Regions from separate parts of the Psychrobacillus sp. FSL K6-2843 genome, predicted to be linked through region 1. Evidence: riboswitches for the same ligand, from Rfam matches in the RefSeq annotation. Region 1 holds a riboswitch; each other region holds the start of a gene.
What was found. Region 1 has a riboswitch for cobalamin ahead of MKY94_RS03125 (ABC transporter substrate-binding protein). Riboswitches for the same ligand answer to the same signal wherever they lie in the genome.
Positions count from the first base shown of each region.

Region 1 (3,151 bases):
ACCGATTACCATGAATGGCAATGCCATCTGAACATAGCTCCAGCCCCTCATAGATACACTGCCTAACAGCCAACCAATAATTTGCCGTAGCTCTTCACCTGTCAGAGCAATCATTAAGGAAATGACTGAGCCAAGAAATGAGCTAAATATAATACCTGTTAAAATAATCGTTTCCATTTTCATCGCGCGATCTACTAGCTTTGCGAAGGAAATAACGATGAGCATTGTAACTAATGCCCCTACCATACTGAAAACAGGCAAGGTGAACATTCCTAAGAAAGGTACCGAAATTCCAAAAAAGAGTGTAGCCACTGCACCAACAGATGCTCCGGACGACACTCCCAGTGTATAAGGGTCGGCTAGTGGGTTTTTAAGCAGGCTTTGAAAGGCCGCTCCCGCTATTGCCAGGGATGCTCCGACTAATCCTGCGAGTATAACCCGCGGCATGCGAATCTTCCATACTATATTAGTTGCAATCGCATCTGTTCCTGTATCCCATAAAGTACTGATCGGCACCTTTACAGATCCGACCGATACACCTAGCCAAATGGCTACAGCCAACGTAGCCAGTGACAGGATGTAACCGATCATTGATTTACTCACTAAATGCCTCCGGATAGATAGCCTTCGCCACTTCCTCTAAACCTTCTACTAAACGTGGACCTTGGCGACTTGTGGTATCCTCATCCACTTGTACTACTGCATTATTTTTAATAGCTGTCACTGTATCGAAACCATCACGTTGCTTGACCTTTTCAACAATGCCATCCACGTAATCATACGTGATTAACATAACATCAGGATTACGACTTACAATTTCTTCTGGGCTGACTTGGAACCAGCCCTCTTGGTCAGCCATGATATTTTCTGCGTTGACCATCGTTAGAATTTCTTGCATAAATGTATTATTACCAGGAGTATAGATCTCAGGCACATCTGAGGTTTCTACAAAAACTGTTTTCTTTGTTTCTACTTTTGAAACTTTTTCTTGAATTTCGTCAACCTTTGCCTTCATATCCTTTATAATGGCCTGTGCTTCCTCATTCTTGCCTGTTGCACGACCAATCTGCTCGATGGATGTATAGGTTAAGTTAAAATCCTTTGCATCCTGTACTACATAAACCTTTACACCAGAATCTCGTAGCTGTTGTAACCCAGCGTCAGCCATTCCTACTACGGACTCATGAGCGAAGACAATATCTGGATTCAAAGAGATAATTTTTTCAATGTTATACTCCATGCCACCAATTTTTTCTTTTTCTAAGGCTTCCTCTGGATAACTCTCGTAATCATTAACACCGACAATTTCCTCATCAAGCCCTAATGCAAATAGAATTTCCGTATTACTTGGAATCATGGAAATAATGGTCTTCGGAACTTCCTCTAATGTGATTTCTTGGCCTACAGCATCCGTCAATGTAAGCGGAAATGCAGTTTCTGAATTTCCAATTTCTGAACTATCTTCTTTTTCTGATGGAAGTGTCTCTTGCTCATTACATCCAACTAACATAAGCAAGGTCATTCCTATAATTAACCAAAACTTTTTCATCCTTCATTCCTCCTAAAATCAATAAAAAATCTCCCATCCTAGGATGAGAGATAGATAGGTATAAATCTGCCACAAAATACCGATAGCTGACCTACACCAGACCTATCCGCGTAGGTAATGGGTATGCACGTAAGGGCAGGTTTTCTGGCTTATGATGCATATGCATCACTAACAGTGGCGGGACCGCGCTGGACTTTAACCAGCTTCCCTTTTAACTCTAGCAATCCGTAACTAGAGCACCTTTACGCAAAAAATATTCCATTGCTGCTTTGCATTTATTATACCTTATAATTAAATGTTGTCGAGATGGAGACTAGATGAGAAATTCGAGAAATAAATTAATATCAAGCAATTTTCCGAGTTTAGCGAAACATTAATTTCTTAACCTTGTAATCTATGAGTAATCACTGGACTATTAATAAAAATCGCAGTACACAATCCAATCTTGTTTATCTTGATTGTAGAAAAAATAAAAACTGCCACTATCTACTATATTGAATTGCGCCTTGGCATCAGAGCTTATCTGAAAGACAAACGGATAATCTTCACCATATGAGACTCCGCTCTGTGTATAGGATGGATATCCACCAACCTTGTGCATGGGATAAATATTTTTCATCTTGAATTTCTGGTTCTATATCTTCTGAATCCCATGCTGGGGTATCGTTCTCAACTAATATTGGTTTTAATGGAAAAGACTTCATTCTTGAAGATTGTTCATTTATCTTTTGTATTTCATTAATATTAGTAAAACAATTTATCTTAAAAAAAGAAGCTAAATTATCTTCAATTAAATGATTATATACATTAAAATCCATATAAACAGTGATTAACTGAATGTTTTTTAGCTCCTTCGGTACATAAGGTAAATTCTTTAGAAATATAGTACATATTGGTTCAAACTGAGGAGATTTATTTTCTCCGCTACCCCACATAACATTTCCTATCCAGCTCTCTCCCAATTCTTCCGTCGGCCGAGATCCTCCTGTTTCAAAAATCGTAGCTCGTTTAAATAGTGATTGTTTTAATTGAGTAATATTCAACGCAATTACCTCCTAAATCTATGTCCAAGCTTATTCACTTAAGTAGGACTCCCAATCATAATCATTTATTTTGTAGAATGCGCCATTGTCATTTCTCTCATATGCACAGAGGGGTAAATCTTCAATAAAAGCTAAAATAGAGTCATCAATATTTAAAATTACCCCTATAGATATATATTGCAGATTTTCATGATTATTTAAAAATTCATCATCTTCATAACCACTTAATACAGACCAACCAGAGTCTTGCTCATCCCTTGGCTCGTCTCTTAACATAAAATTAAATTCATCTCTCTCCAAAACATCTTTGCTCACAATTATTTTTGTGTCAAAATAGTAATCCCATTTGGATGAATATGGATCATTATACTCCGTGTCACAAATATGTTCTGTCCGAAATGATACTTCTTGTCCTCTTTTTAACTCACTTAGATTAAATGGATCATTCGTAAGAATTCCCTTAAAGTTCTCCATATCCCTGTGAGTAATTTCAACCCACATTTTTTCTCCCGCATACCCGTCTGTTCTTGTCTCGATTTCAAAGATTAGTTTGACCATA
Region 1 covers NZ_CP152021.1:630,954-634,104, reverse strand. Annotated here, with positions in the region: gene MKY94_RS03130 (iron ABC transporter permease) at 1-603, opposite strand, end outside; gene MKY94_RS03125 (ABC transporter substrate-binding protein) at 596-1,549, opposite strand; cobalamin riboswitch at 1,666-1,808, opposite strand; gene MKY94_RS03120 (DUF1963 domain-containing protein) at 1,965-2,150, opposite strand; gene MKY94_RS03115 (hypothetical protein) at 2,095-2,592, opposite strand; gene MKY94_RS03110 (DUF2185 domain-containing protein) at 2,623-3,151, opposite strand, start outside.

Region 2 (3,151 bases), 710 kb from region 1:
TTGACATTATGCTTATACATTCCGATATAAGTTCCTTCTTCTGTACCTTCAGCTCCCATTGCATCCGAGTACAGTTCTCCTCCAATTTGTATGGTGTGTCCCTTTTCCTTCGCACCTTCAATTACAGCATTCATGGCTTTGTCTGACACACTGGATTCGATAAAGACCGCTTTAATATTTTGTTCTACTAAGAAATTAACGATATTCTGTATATCCTTTAGACCGTATTCAGCATCTGTACTAAGACCTTGTAATCCTCGAACTTCCATCCCATTGCTTTCACCAAAGTAATTAAAGGCGTCATGAGCGGTAACAAGAACCCGTTGCTCTTCGGGGATTTCACTAATGCGTTCCTTCGTCCAACCATTTAGCTCATCTAGTTCCTCAAAGAACTTTCTTTCGTTTTCTGCAAACTGATCTCCATCAGTGGAAAATTCCTCCGTAAGTGATTTTGTGATTTCGTGTGTAGCCAATTTCCAAACCTCAATGTCGAACCAAATATGTGGATCAAATAATTCTGGATGAGCCTCGTCATTTAAGATTCTATCTTTCGGAACTACTTCTCCAATAGCCACTACAGATTTGTCCTTCTGCATTTTTTCAAAAATATCACTCATTTTCCCCTCAAGCGCTAGACCATTATAAAAAATAATATCTGCATCCTCTAATACTTGTAAATCGCCTTGAGTAGCCTTATAAAGATGTGGATCTACACCAGGGCCCATTAAGGATTTTACCTCCACAGAATCTCCAGCAATTATCTTTACGGCATCTGCAATTTGCCCTGTAGTTGTAACGACAAGTGGTTTTTCTTCCCCAGAACCCCCTGCGTTGTTGTTACCACACCCAACCAATAAAACAGCCACAATAAATAAAAATAAGATCTTTTTCACTTAGCACACTCCTTTTCCTTTGTAATAAAGTATTTCCTAAAGGAAACTTTTAGACCAAAAAAATATTATTTTCTTTTATGATAATAAATTTCCTTAAGGAAAGATTTGTTCAATAGGTTAACACTTCTTTTTTGAATTGTCAAAGTACTTTATGTAAAAATGAAAAAAAGGTGACTATATGTTGGTAAGAAAATCTAGGGTAGAATACGCAAGTGAAGGGCATTTTGTTTAGAAAGAATTCCATAAAAGGAGATACTCGAAAAACCTTTATTTTTTCGTATGTATTTTATACAAGTGCTATACTGTATGAACAATGATAGTAGGGAGGTAACGATATGCAATATTCAAAATCTAAAATGGAAGAGCTAGTAAAATTTAGTCCTGACTTAGCAAAGAGATTGAAGGAAGTAATGAAGGAGCATGACCTAGAAAAAAGCTTTGCTCTTAAAGCTTTGTACCATTCAGAAGTTAAAGACGGCGGAAAATATCAAAGGGATTACCAAGACCTTTAAATCAAAAAAACGAACCACATGATTAATCTCATTTGGTTCGTTTTTTATATCCTTAATTAATATCCTACTTGTATTGAAATGACTCGGGACATGCTTGATTTAGCTTTAGGCGGATGCGTTCGGCGCGGCGAGCGGTACCCGTGGCTTGTGATCCTCCACTGGAGTCTCCGCCTTCCACTCCAATAGAAGATAGCCTTTTGGTTTTATAAATAGATACAATGAATGATGATTGTTGAACGAACCAAATAAATTGAACACTGGGTTCATGGAGCTAGAATTTAGATATATTCTTTTTTTCAAAAGTTAATATTGGCAAAATCGTTTTGGAAGCGTGCGAATGCGCTTTACTTATTCCTCCAATTTCCCTGAAATTTCATTTTTAATCTGATGATGGGCATCAATGAGATTTTGAAGAAAAATATTTTTTTCGTTCATACTCCAGGTTGAACTAAGTTCAATTTCTTTTTTCATTTCTTCATAGATAGACTGCAGAGATATTGATGTACTTGCAACATAATTTGTCATTAATACTTGTTTATATTGTTCAATAAAATTCTCTTTTCTCATTTTCAAAATCCTTTCGCCTTTAACATAAAAAAGCATCCTCTTTTATAAAAAAGAAGATGCTAGTTAGTATGATTTAATGGTCAGTACGCTTGGAAACTCAATAAAATCCACGCTGAAAACAGGAGCCCAATAGCTCCAGTGATTTTATTATGTTTTTCGTACGACAGTATTTTCAAGCTATTGCTTGTACATAGCTGCATTTAACACCCCCTATCCGCGTAGGCTTGTGGTGTGTACTTGAAATAGGCAGGTCTCCTGGCTCATGTTCATCGCTCTTCTTTCCTTCCCGTAGTAACCTTACAGTGGTTTATAAAAAATCGCTCCCATTTACAGTTGCGGGACAGCGTCGGTCTTTCACCGAACTTCCCTTTTAAGTTCTCTTGCTAACAAAAGAACACCTAAATCTACACATTATTTAATTGTTCTTTCACTATAACATAAAGAAAGGTATTCATTATAGCAAATTTGGATAAGCGGCCGATGGTTTCCCTTTTTATAATCAATAGAGAGGTGAGGGAAATGATTAGAATGAAAGATTCGTATCGGCTGTATGTTCATATTTGCTTTCTATCGCAATTATTTTTTACTTATATATTTACAGTCAATCTGTTGTATCAAGTAAGCGTTGTTAAGCTGGATCCGTTGCAACTTGTTTTAGTGGGAACTGTGTTAGAGCTAACCGTATTTCTTTTTGAAATTCCAACAGGCGTCATATCTGACTTAAAAAGCCGGAAGCTGTCCATTATTATTGGTTATTTTTTGATAGGGGCGGGTTTTTTATTGGAGGGTTTGTTTCCTTATTTTATAACGGTTTTATTGGCCCAGGTGGCATGGGGGATAGGCTATACCTTTACAAGCGGATCACAGCAAGCTTGGATTGCAGATGAAATAGGAGAAGAGAAGTCCTCTTTAGCATATATAAGGGGAGCTAAGGCTGGAAATTTAGGTCAATTAATTGCCATTCCGTTAAGTATTTTAACCGGTTACTACATGATTAATCTTCCTATTATTGTGGGAGGCGTATGTATGATAGGCTTGGCTATTTTTCTTATAATTTTTATGAAAGAGAATCATTTTAAACCAATAAAAATAACTGAAAGAATTAATACATTGGAGACAATGAAAGAGAGTTTAGGGAAAATCATTCATTATTCGAAAGCAAGCTTTATCCTGCGTATG
Region 2 covers NZ_CP152021.1:4,050,848-4,053,998, reverse strand. Annotated here, with positions in the region: gene MKY94_RS20795 (zinc ABC transporter substrate-binding protein) at 1-893, opposite strand, end outside; gene MKY94_RS20790 (hypothetical protein) at 1,229-1,405, shown strand; gene MKY94_RS20785 (hypothetical protein) at 1,754-1,972, opposite strand; cobalamin riboswitch at 2,200-2,389, opposite strand; gene MKY94_RS20780 (MFS transporter) at 2,492-3,151, shown strand, end outside.
Region 2: another riboswitch for cobalamin. It lies ahead of MKY94_RS20785 (hypothetical protein); the one in region 1 lies ahead of MKY94_RS03125 (ABC transporter substrate-binding protein).

Region 3 (3,151 bases), 400 kb from region 1:
AATATAATTACTTGCCTTCTGGTAAGTTTCACAAATAACAATATGTCGAAAATTTTCTTTTCTTAAAATAATTTCTACCATCTCAGCGATAGCAAGCTCGTCTTCAACTATCAAAATATTAGTTTCTTCCATTAGTAAATCACTCCTAGAAATATTTAAGGTTTCTGTAAGGTTAGTTTCAATTTATTATAAGCTTACCATTTTATACTAACTAAGAGATATTTTTAGGAGGTTTCATGATGAAAGAAGAAAGAGTGCGTTTTATAGATGCTTTAAGAGGAATCAGTTTGTTTGGTATATTATTAGCGAATTTGTTAATTTTCCATTACGGTATATGGGGAAAGGAAGAATTAGAGTACTTTACGGCTTCTGCCACAGACAAGACTATTTATGCTATTCTTAAAATAGCAGTAGAAGGTAGTTTTATGCCGATATTCACTTTTTTGTTTGGTTTTTCATTAATAAAACTAGCAGAATCAATTAAAAAAAAGAACGGAAAAGTAAAAAGGCATTTATGGAGACGTTTTATATTTCTTTTTATTCTAGGTTTACTTCATTCAACCTATTTATGGGAAGGGGATATTCTAGCCTTTTACGGGTTAATGGGATTATTCCTATTACTTTTTTTAAATAGAAAAAAGAAAACTTTAATTATATGGGGAACTGTTTTGTTTGTATTGACTGGTGCTCTTAGTTACGGAATGGAAGAAAAAAGTAAGGAAGAGTTGGAAAAGCAATCATTATACATAGAAACCACAAATGAAGTCTATCAAAATGGCTCTTATGAGGAAATTAAGCAACACAGAAATACAGAGGATCCACTGTATTTTGAAAGTGAAGGGGAGAAAGTATTTTTTAGCTTGTTTATGCTTTTGTTTGGACCATTGTTGACGTCACCGATGTTTTTGTTTGGTATGGCAGCTGCAAAGGGTGGCTTATTTCTACACATGGAACGAGAACAAAAATGGTATATATTAAGTATGGCTCTTTTGCCAATTAGTTTACTTTTAAAATCTATCGCTATTATTGGAGAAGAAACAAATTGGACAGCAGTTCTATTACAAATGGGTACACAATTACTGTGTATATCCTATATTGGTATATTTGCTATCCTATTTATAAAGTTCTCAGGTAACAAGGTTTTCATTGGTTTTGAAAGTGTTGGGAAACTTTCTTTAACAAATTACATTATGCAAAGTGTTATTTGTACTTTTATCTATTACGGATACGGTTTAGGACAATTTGGCTCTTTGGGCATGCTAAATAGTGTCTTGCTGGGCTTTGTAATTTTTGTTCTACAATGTATAGGTAGCTACTACTACTTGAAGGTATTCAAACGAGGTCCCTTGGAAATGATTCTTCGAATGGGTACAAACCTCTCCTGGAGCGGTCATATGAAAGCTAAGAAAAAGAAGGTAAAGCTGCAAGGTAAGCCTGTATGAATAAATACGAAAGTAAGTTTTCATAATACGGCTACGAAAGCTTATAAAATTTATATAGAATAGAGATTAGAAAGAGCGATTAAAGGGATATGAAATTAGTTTAATGTACAGAAATAAAGCTGTGTATCAAACGTCTAGTCTTTTTACCTATGTACAAGTTTAAACACAATATGTTAGGGTATATAAGTAATCAAAACACAATATATAGTATTTATACGATGAAAAGGTACCGTTATGGTTTAAAAGGGAATTCGGTGAAATACCGAAGCTGTCCCCGCAACTGTAAGTGTGGACGACTGTTGAATATGCCACTGCGATTTTTCGTGGGAAGGCCAGCAGAAGGAAGAAACACGAGCCAGTAGACCTGCCTGTTTATCGGTGAAGCAACACTTTCTTCGGGGGTTGAGAGGTGGGGGCGAGAGACTCTATCTTTAAACGAACGATACGTCTTGTTGTTTCCTACTTTAAAATCGTGAGCGATGACTCAGCCGAAGAGGCTAGAGCCATCGCTTTTTTGTTATGTAAAGACAGGGAGGAATTCTAAATGACCACTATTTCAAACACAGAAAAACAACAGGTACTATACCAATTAACACAGGAGTTTGGGGAAGAAAAGATAGCACCATTAAGGAGGTCACATGACAAGTGGCTACAAAAACACCCAGAGGGCAATATTGCTAGCTGGTCTAAAGCCATGTCCTTAGAGTCGCTGAGCTTTCTTGATGAACATGAACCTTATTGGACATTTGTGGCGGCTCGAATCTATTTAGCAGAAGTATATTCGCAACAAGCGGAACGAAGAAATACAACGGCAGATGCAGTCTATACAAAGTTTGCAGATAACGTTCAAAAGCTATCGGCTAAGGGAATTTATGATTCTCGTATCATAGAAACCTATTCTACAGAGGAATTAGAGCAATTAGCAGAAATCCTCGTTACTGAAAGAGACTTCCTCTTCACATATATAGCTTTAAAAACGCTTTTAGATCGTTATGTAGCGAAGGATTTTGATAAGACTATTGTAGAATTGCCACAAGAACGCTGGATGATTATTGCAATGACGCTAATGAAGGACGAAAAAGAAAACCGCATAGAAAAAATTAAAGAAGCCTATTGGGCGATGAGCAATTTATATATGACGGTTGCTACTCCGACTCTTTCTAATGCAGGAAAGCCACACGGGCAGCTTTCTAGCTGTTTTATCGACACGGTTGATGACAGTCTACAAGGAATTTATGATAGCAACACAGACATAGCCACACTTTCTAAATTTGGAGGAGGAATAGGCGTTTATATGGGCAAGGTCCGTAGCCGTGGCTCTTCTATAAGAGGTTTTGTGGGAGCGTCTAGTGGGGTTCTTCCATGGATAAAGCAACTAAACAATACAGCTGTCAGCGTAGATCAGCTAGGCCAACGTCAAGGTGCAGTAGCTGTTTACTTGGATGTGTGGCATAAAGATATATTTACATTTTTAGATTTAAGACTAAATAATGGCGATGAACGACTTCGAGCACATGATATTTTTACTGGTGTATGCTTGCCAGATTTGTTCATGGAAAAGGTTGATGCAAGAGGAGAATGGCATTTGTTTGACCCTCACGAGGTTCGTCAGCTCAAAGGTTACTCATTAGAAGACTTTTATGATGAAAAACGTGGAGATGGTTCTTTCAGAGAAAAGTATGAAGAATGTGTAATGGATCATCGCCTTT
Region 3 covers NZ_CP152021.1:228,329-231,479, forward strand. Annotated here, with positions in the region: gene MKY94_RS01210 (response regulator transcription factor) at 1-132, opposite strand, end outside; gene MKY94_RS01215 (DUF418 domain-containing protein) at 237-1,442, shown strand; cobalamin riboswitch at 1,650-1,829, shown strand; gene MKY94_RS01220 (ribonucleoside-diphosphate reductase subunit alpha) at 1,987-3,151, shown strand, end outside.
Region 3: another riboswitch for cobalamin. It lies ahead of MKY94_RS01220 (ribonucleoside-diphosphate reductase subunit alpha); the one in region 1 lies ahead of MKY94_RS03125 (ABC transporter substrate-binding protein).

Region 4 (3,151 bases), 990 kb from region 1:
AAGCTCTTTTTCTAACGTCTCAATATAAATATTCGCTGTCATGTCTCTCTCTCCCTCGGTACTATTCATTAGATAGTACTATACCATAACACTATTATTCATTGCAAGGTACCGGTTTTAAAACAAAAGAAGTTGGTCTCCTCAAAACGAGACCAACTTCTACTTTATTCAAATATCTCTGGATAAACGGTTTTAGCTACTAGTTCTACAGCTTCACCAATTCGTGGTCCTGGGCGAGACATAATGTCCTGATCTAATTGGAAAATGGAGTTGTTTTGCACTGCCTCCAACTGATTCCAGCCTGAACGAGCCTTAATCTCACCAATTGGATCTTCTACATAATTTACGGTAGTCAAGATAATCGGAGGATTTTTCTTAATGACATCTTCCTCAGATAATTTAATCCATCCCTCTTGGTCTCCAAAAATATTTACAACTTTAGCTTTACTCAAAACTTCTTGTTGGAAAGTATTTTTTCCTGTTGTAAAAATTTCTGGAGATGGGCTTATTTCAAAGTAGACGTGTTTCTGATCGCTTACACCTGATACTTTGTCCTGAACACTTTGAATAGTAGTTTTAATAGAGTCAACAAGATCGGTTCCTTTATCCTCTACTCCCATTACTGCGGCCAACTGTTCAATATCTCCATAGACGTCTTCAAATGATAGCGCCGATTGAATGACAAAAACATCTAACCCCGCGTCTTCCAACACTTTAAGCTCTTCCTCAGATCCAGTTGTATAAGCAATCACAACATCTGGATTTATCTCTAAAATACGTTCTGCGTTGAACTTCATAGAATCGGAAACTCGTTCAATTTCTAGTGCCTCTTCTGGATAGGTATCGTATTCTGTAGCTCCAACAATTTTATCTCCTACACCAAGGGCAAACAGGATTTCTGTGTTACTTGGTTGTAGAGACACAATCGTTTCCGGAACTTCTTCGAATGTAACTTCTTTCCCCATATCATCCGTTACAGTATATTCTTTTACTTCTTGTACAGAATCTGTTTCAACAGCTGTATTTTTTTCAGCCTCTTGGCAGCCTACAAGTAAGATAGAAAGTATTAGTACCGCTAACCAATTCCTTAATTGTTTATTCATTTGTTAATCCTCCACTTTTTTCTTATTTCTCATCGGATATGATTTACTGACAAATTGAATCTCTTCTACTCCATGATGCTTATTTACATATACCGCCATTGCAAACAATACATTTGCTAATAGCTGTGTGTAATCAAACAAAATCTCTGGTACTTCTCTTTCTAATGAAACTTTATGTAAAGCCCTTACAGATTTTTTTGCTTCACTACGACACACGTGTAATTCACATGCAGCTGTTGAGCCTTGTGGAAGTACGAATATATCTACTCTTCCTTCCACTTCACTTACGTAGAAATCATACATATCACTTAGAATTTGTAAATCCTCTTCATTGATTGCTAGCTTCCCTCTAACAGAACCATTTACGTGATATGCCATCGGTGCCAGATACATTAAATCCTCGTAAACTCTTGGAATATCTTTTGTTAAAGATGCGGCCAATCCAATACGTGTGGTCAATGAGTCTGTTCGAATCTCAAAGTCTACTGTAGACGGCTTTTCTCTCATAAATGGATAACAAATATATCGCATGTCTTTTTTCAATGCTCTGCCCCCTTTCCAAGTTATTTGTGAATTTTCGGCAATACAATACTCAACTTCTTACAGCACAAAAAAACGCCACCCTAAAAAAGGGCGGCGCAATACCTATTTATCGTTAGAAATTTAATCGAAAATAGAAACGTGCCGTACAACCCCTTAACTTCCGAAGAGTATTTATACGTTCAAGAAAAGGCCGGTCTCCTGGCTCATGCATCATTTTACTCTAAGAACCTTCCCATTGGCTTTTAGCCAACAGTGGTATTTTTCTTATTTCATCAGCATTTACAGTTGCGGATACAGCTTCGGTTTTTCACCGAATTCCCTAATTAAGCTGACAAGTCAGCACCTTTTCCCTGCAAAAATTATTCACTTATCGTAAGTGTACCATAGCCTTTCAATTGGTGATAGAAGCTTGTGAAACAACCAGCTTTTTACTCTTTTATTAGCTATAAAGTCTGCAATTATTTTGTTTCTCATTCAATTTATGCTACTGTTTTTATATGAAAAAATTTATTCCACTTTTACTTTTACTTGTCTTTGTATTTATAGCCTCCGGGCAGACTTCCGAGCAACAGTCTTTGGAGGCCGTGCTTAAAGAATGGCTTCCAAACAAGCCATTGGAGTCCTTTTTATCATTATTTCATATTCCTTATTGGGGATTCTATGTCTCTGTCGAGGAACGTGGCTACTATGCATTTGTCGAATTCTTAATAAGAAAAGGAGTCCACTTTTTTTATTTTGGTTTGATTAGTTTAGCTATTTATATTGCTTTGCCGAAGAGAAAGTATCGAAAACTTACTGCAATAATGATTACCTTTCTTCTAGCAGTCGCAGATGAATTCCATCAATCCTTTACGAGTGGACGATCTGCCCTTTTTCAGGATGTTCTATTAGATACAGGCGGGGCTATTTTTGTCATGCTTCTGCTAACGTTTGTTCAATGGTTGAAGCATAGAAAAAACGCTAACCTTTAGAAGGAAGCGTTCTTTCCCTATCTATTTACATCTTTTTCTCAACAAGAAAACAATCCCTAGCGTGACTACTGAAAAAACAGTAAGTATTTGATTAAACGGAAGGACAGGCTTGAATTTAACTTCCTCCGCAGTGATTTCATATACTCCAACCGGTTTTATCGAAAAGGCACCACCGCCTCCTTCTCCTTGACCTGTAGAATTTTCTTCATCGGAAATCGTGTCACCTCCACCTCCGCCTCCACCTACAAAATAATTAACTTTGGCAACAGGTAAGATCCTTTTGTTCTCCAATACAATTGGTTCTCCGTATATAAGAGACACATCTTTTTCTCTGGAAAACTTTTCGAAAATGGAACGGACTGGGGATTGAAACAATGGTAGCTTTCCCCCTTGTTTTTCTAAGTTACTTGATTTTTCCTCCATTAAATTATCTCCTTTAATTTAGAATAAGTGTCATGTGATGTTCTTCGTAATAGACGTCTCTATCCTTTAAAGCCATTTCTTCTACTCCAAATACCTTAAAACCTAATTGTA
Region 4 covers NZ_CP152021.1:3,768,240-3,771,390, forward strand. Annotated here, with positions in the region: gene MKY94_RS19095 (DUF1700 domain-containing protein) at 1-42, opposite strand, end outside; gene MKY94_RS19100 (ABC transporter substrate-binding protein) at 165-1,103, opposite strand; gene MKY94_RS19105 (hypothetical protein) at 1,107-1,646, opposite strand; cobalamin riboswitch at 1,817-2,008, opposite strand; gene MKY94_RS19110 (VanZ family protein) at 2,144-2,617, shown strand; gene MKY94_RS19115 (spore germination protein GerW family protein) at 2,639-3,040, opposite strand; gene MKY94_RS19120 (GNAT family N-acetyltransferase) at 3,054-3,151, opposite strand, start outside.
Region 4: another riboswitch for cobalamin. It lies ahead of MKY94_RS19105 (hypothetical protein); the one in region 1 lies ahead of MKY94_RS03125 (ABC transporter substrate-binding protein).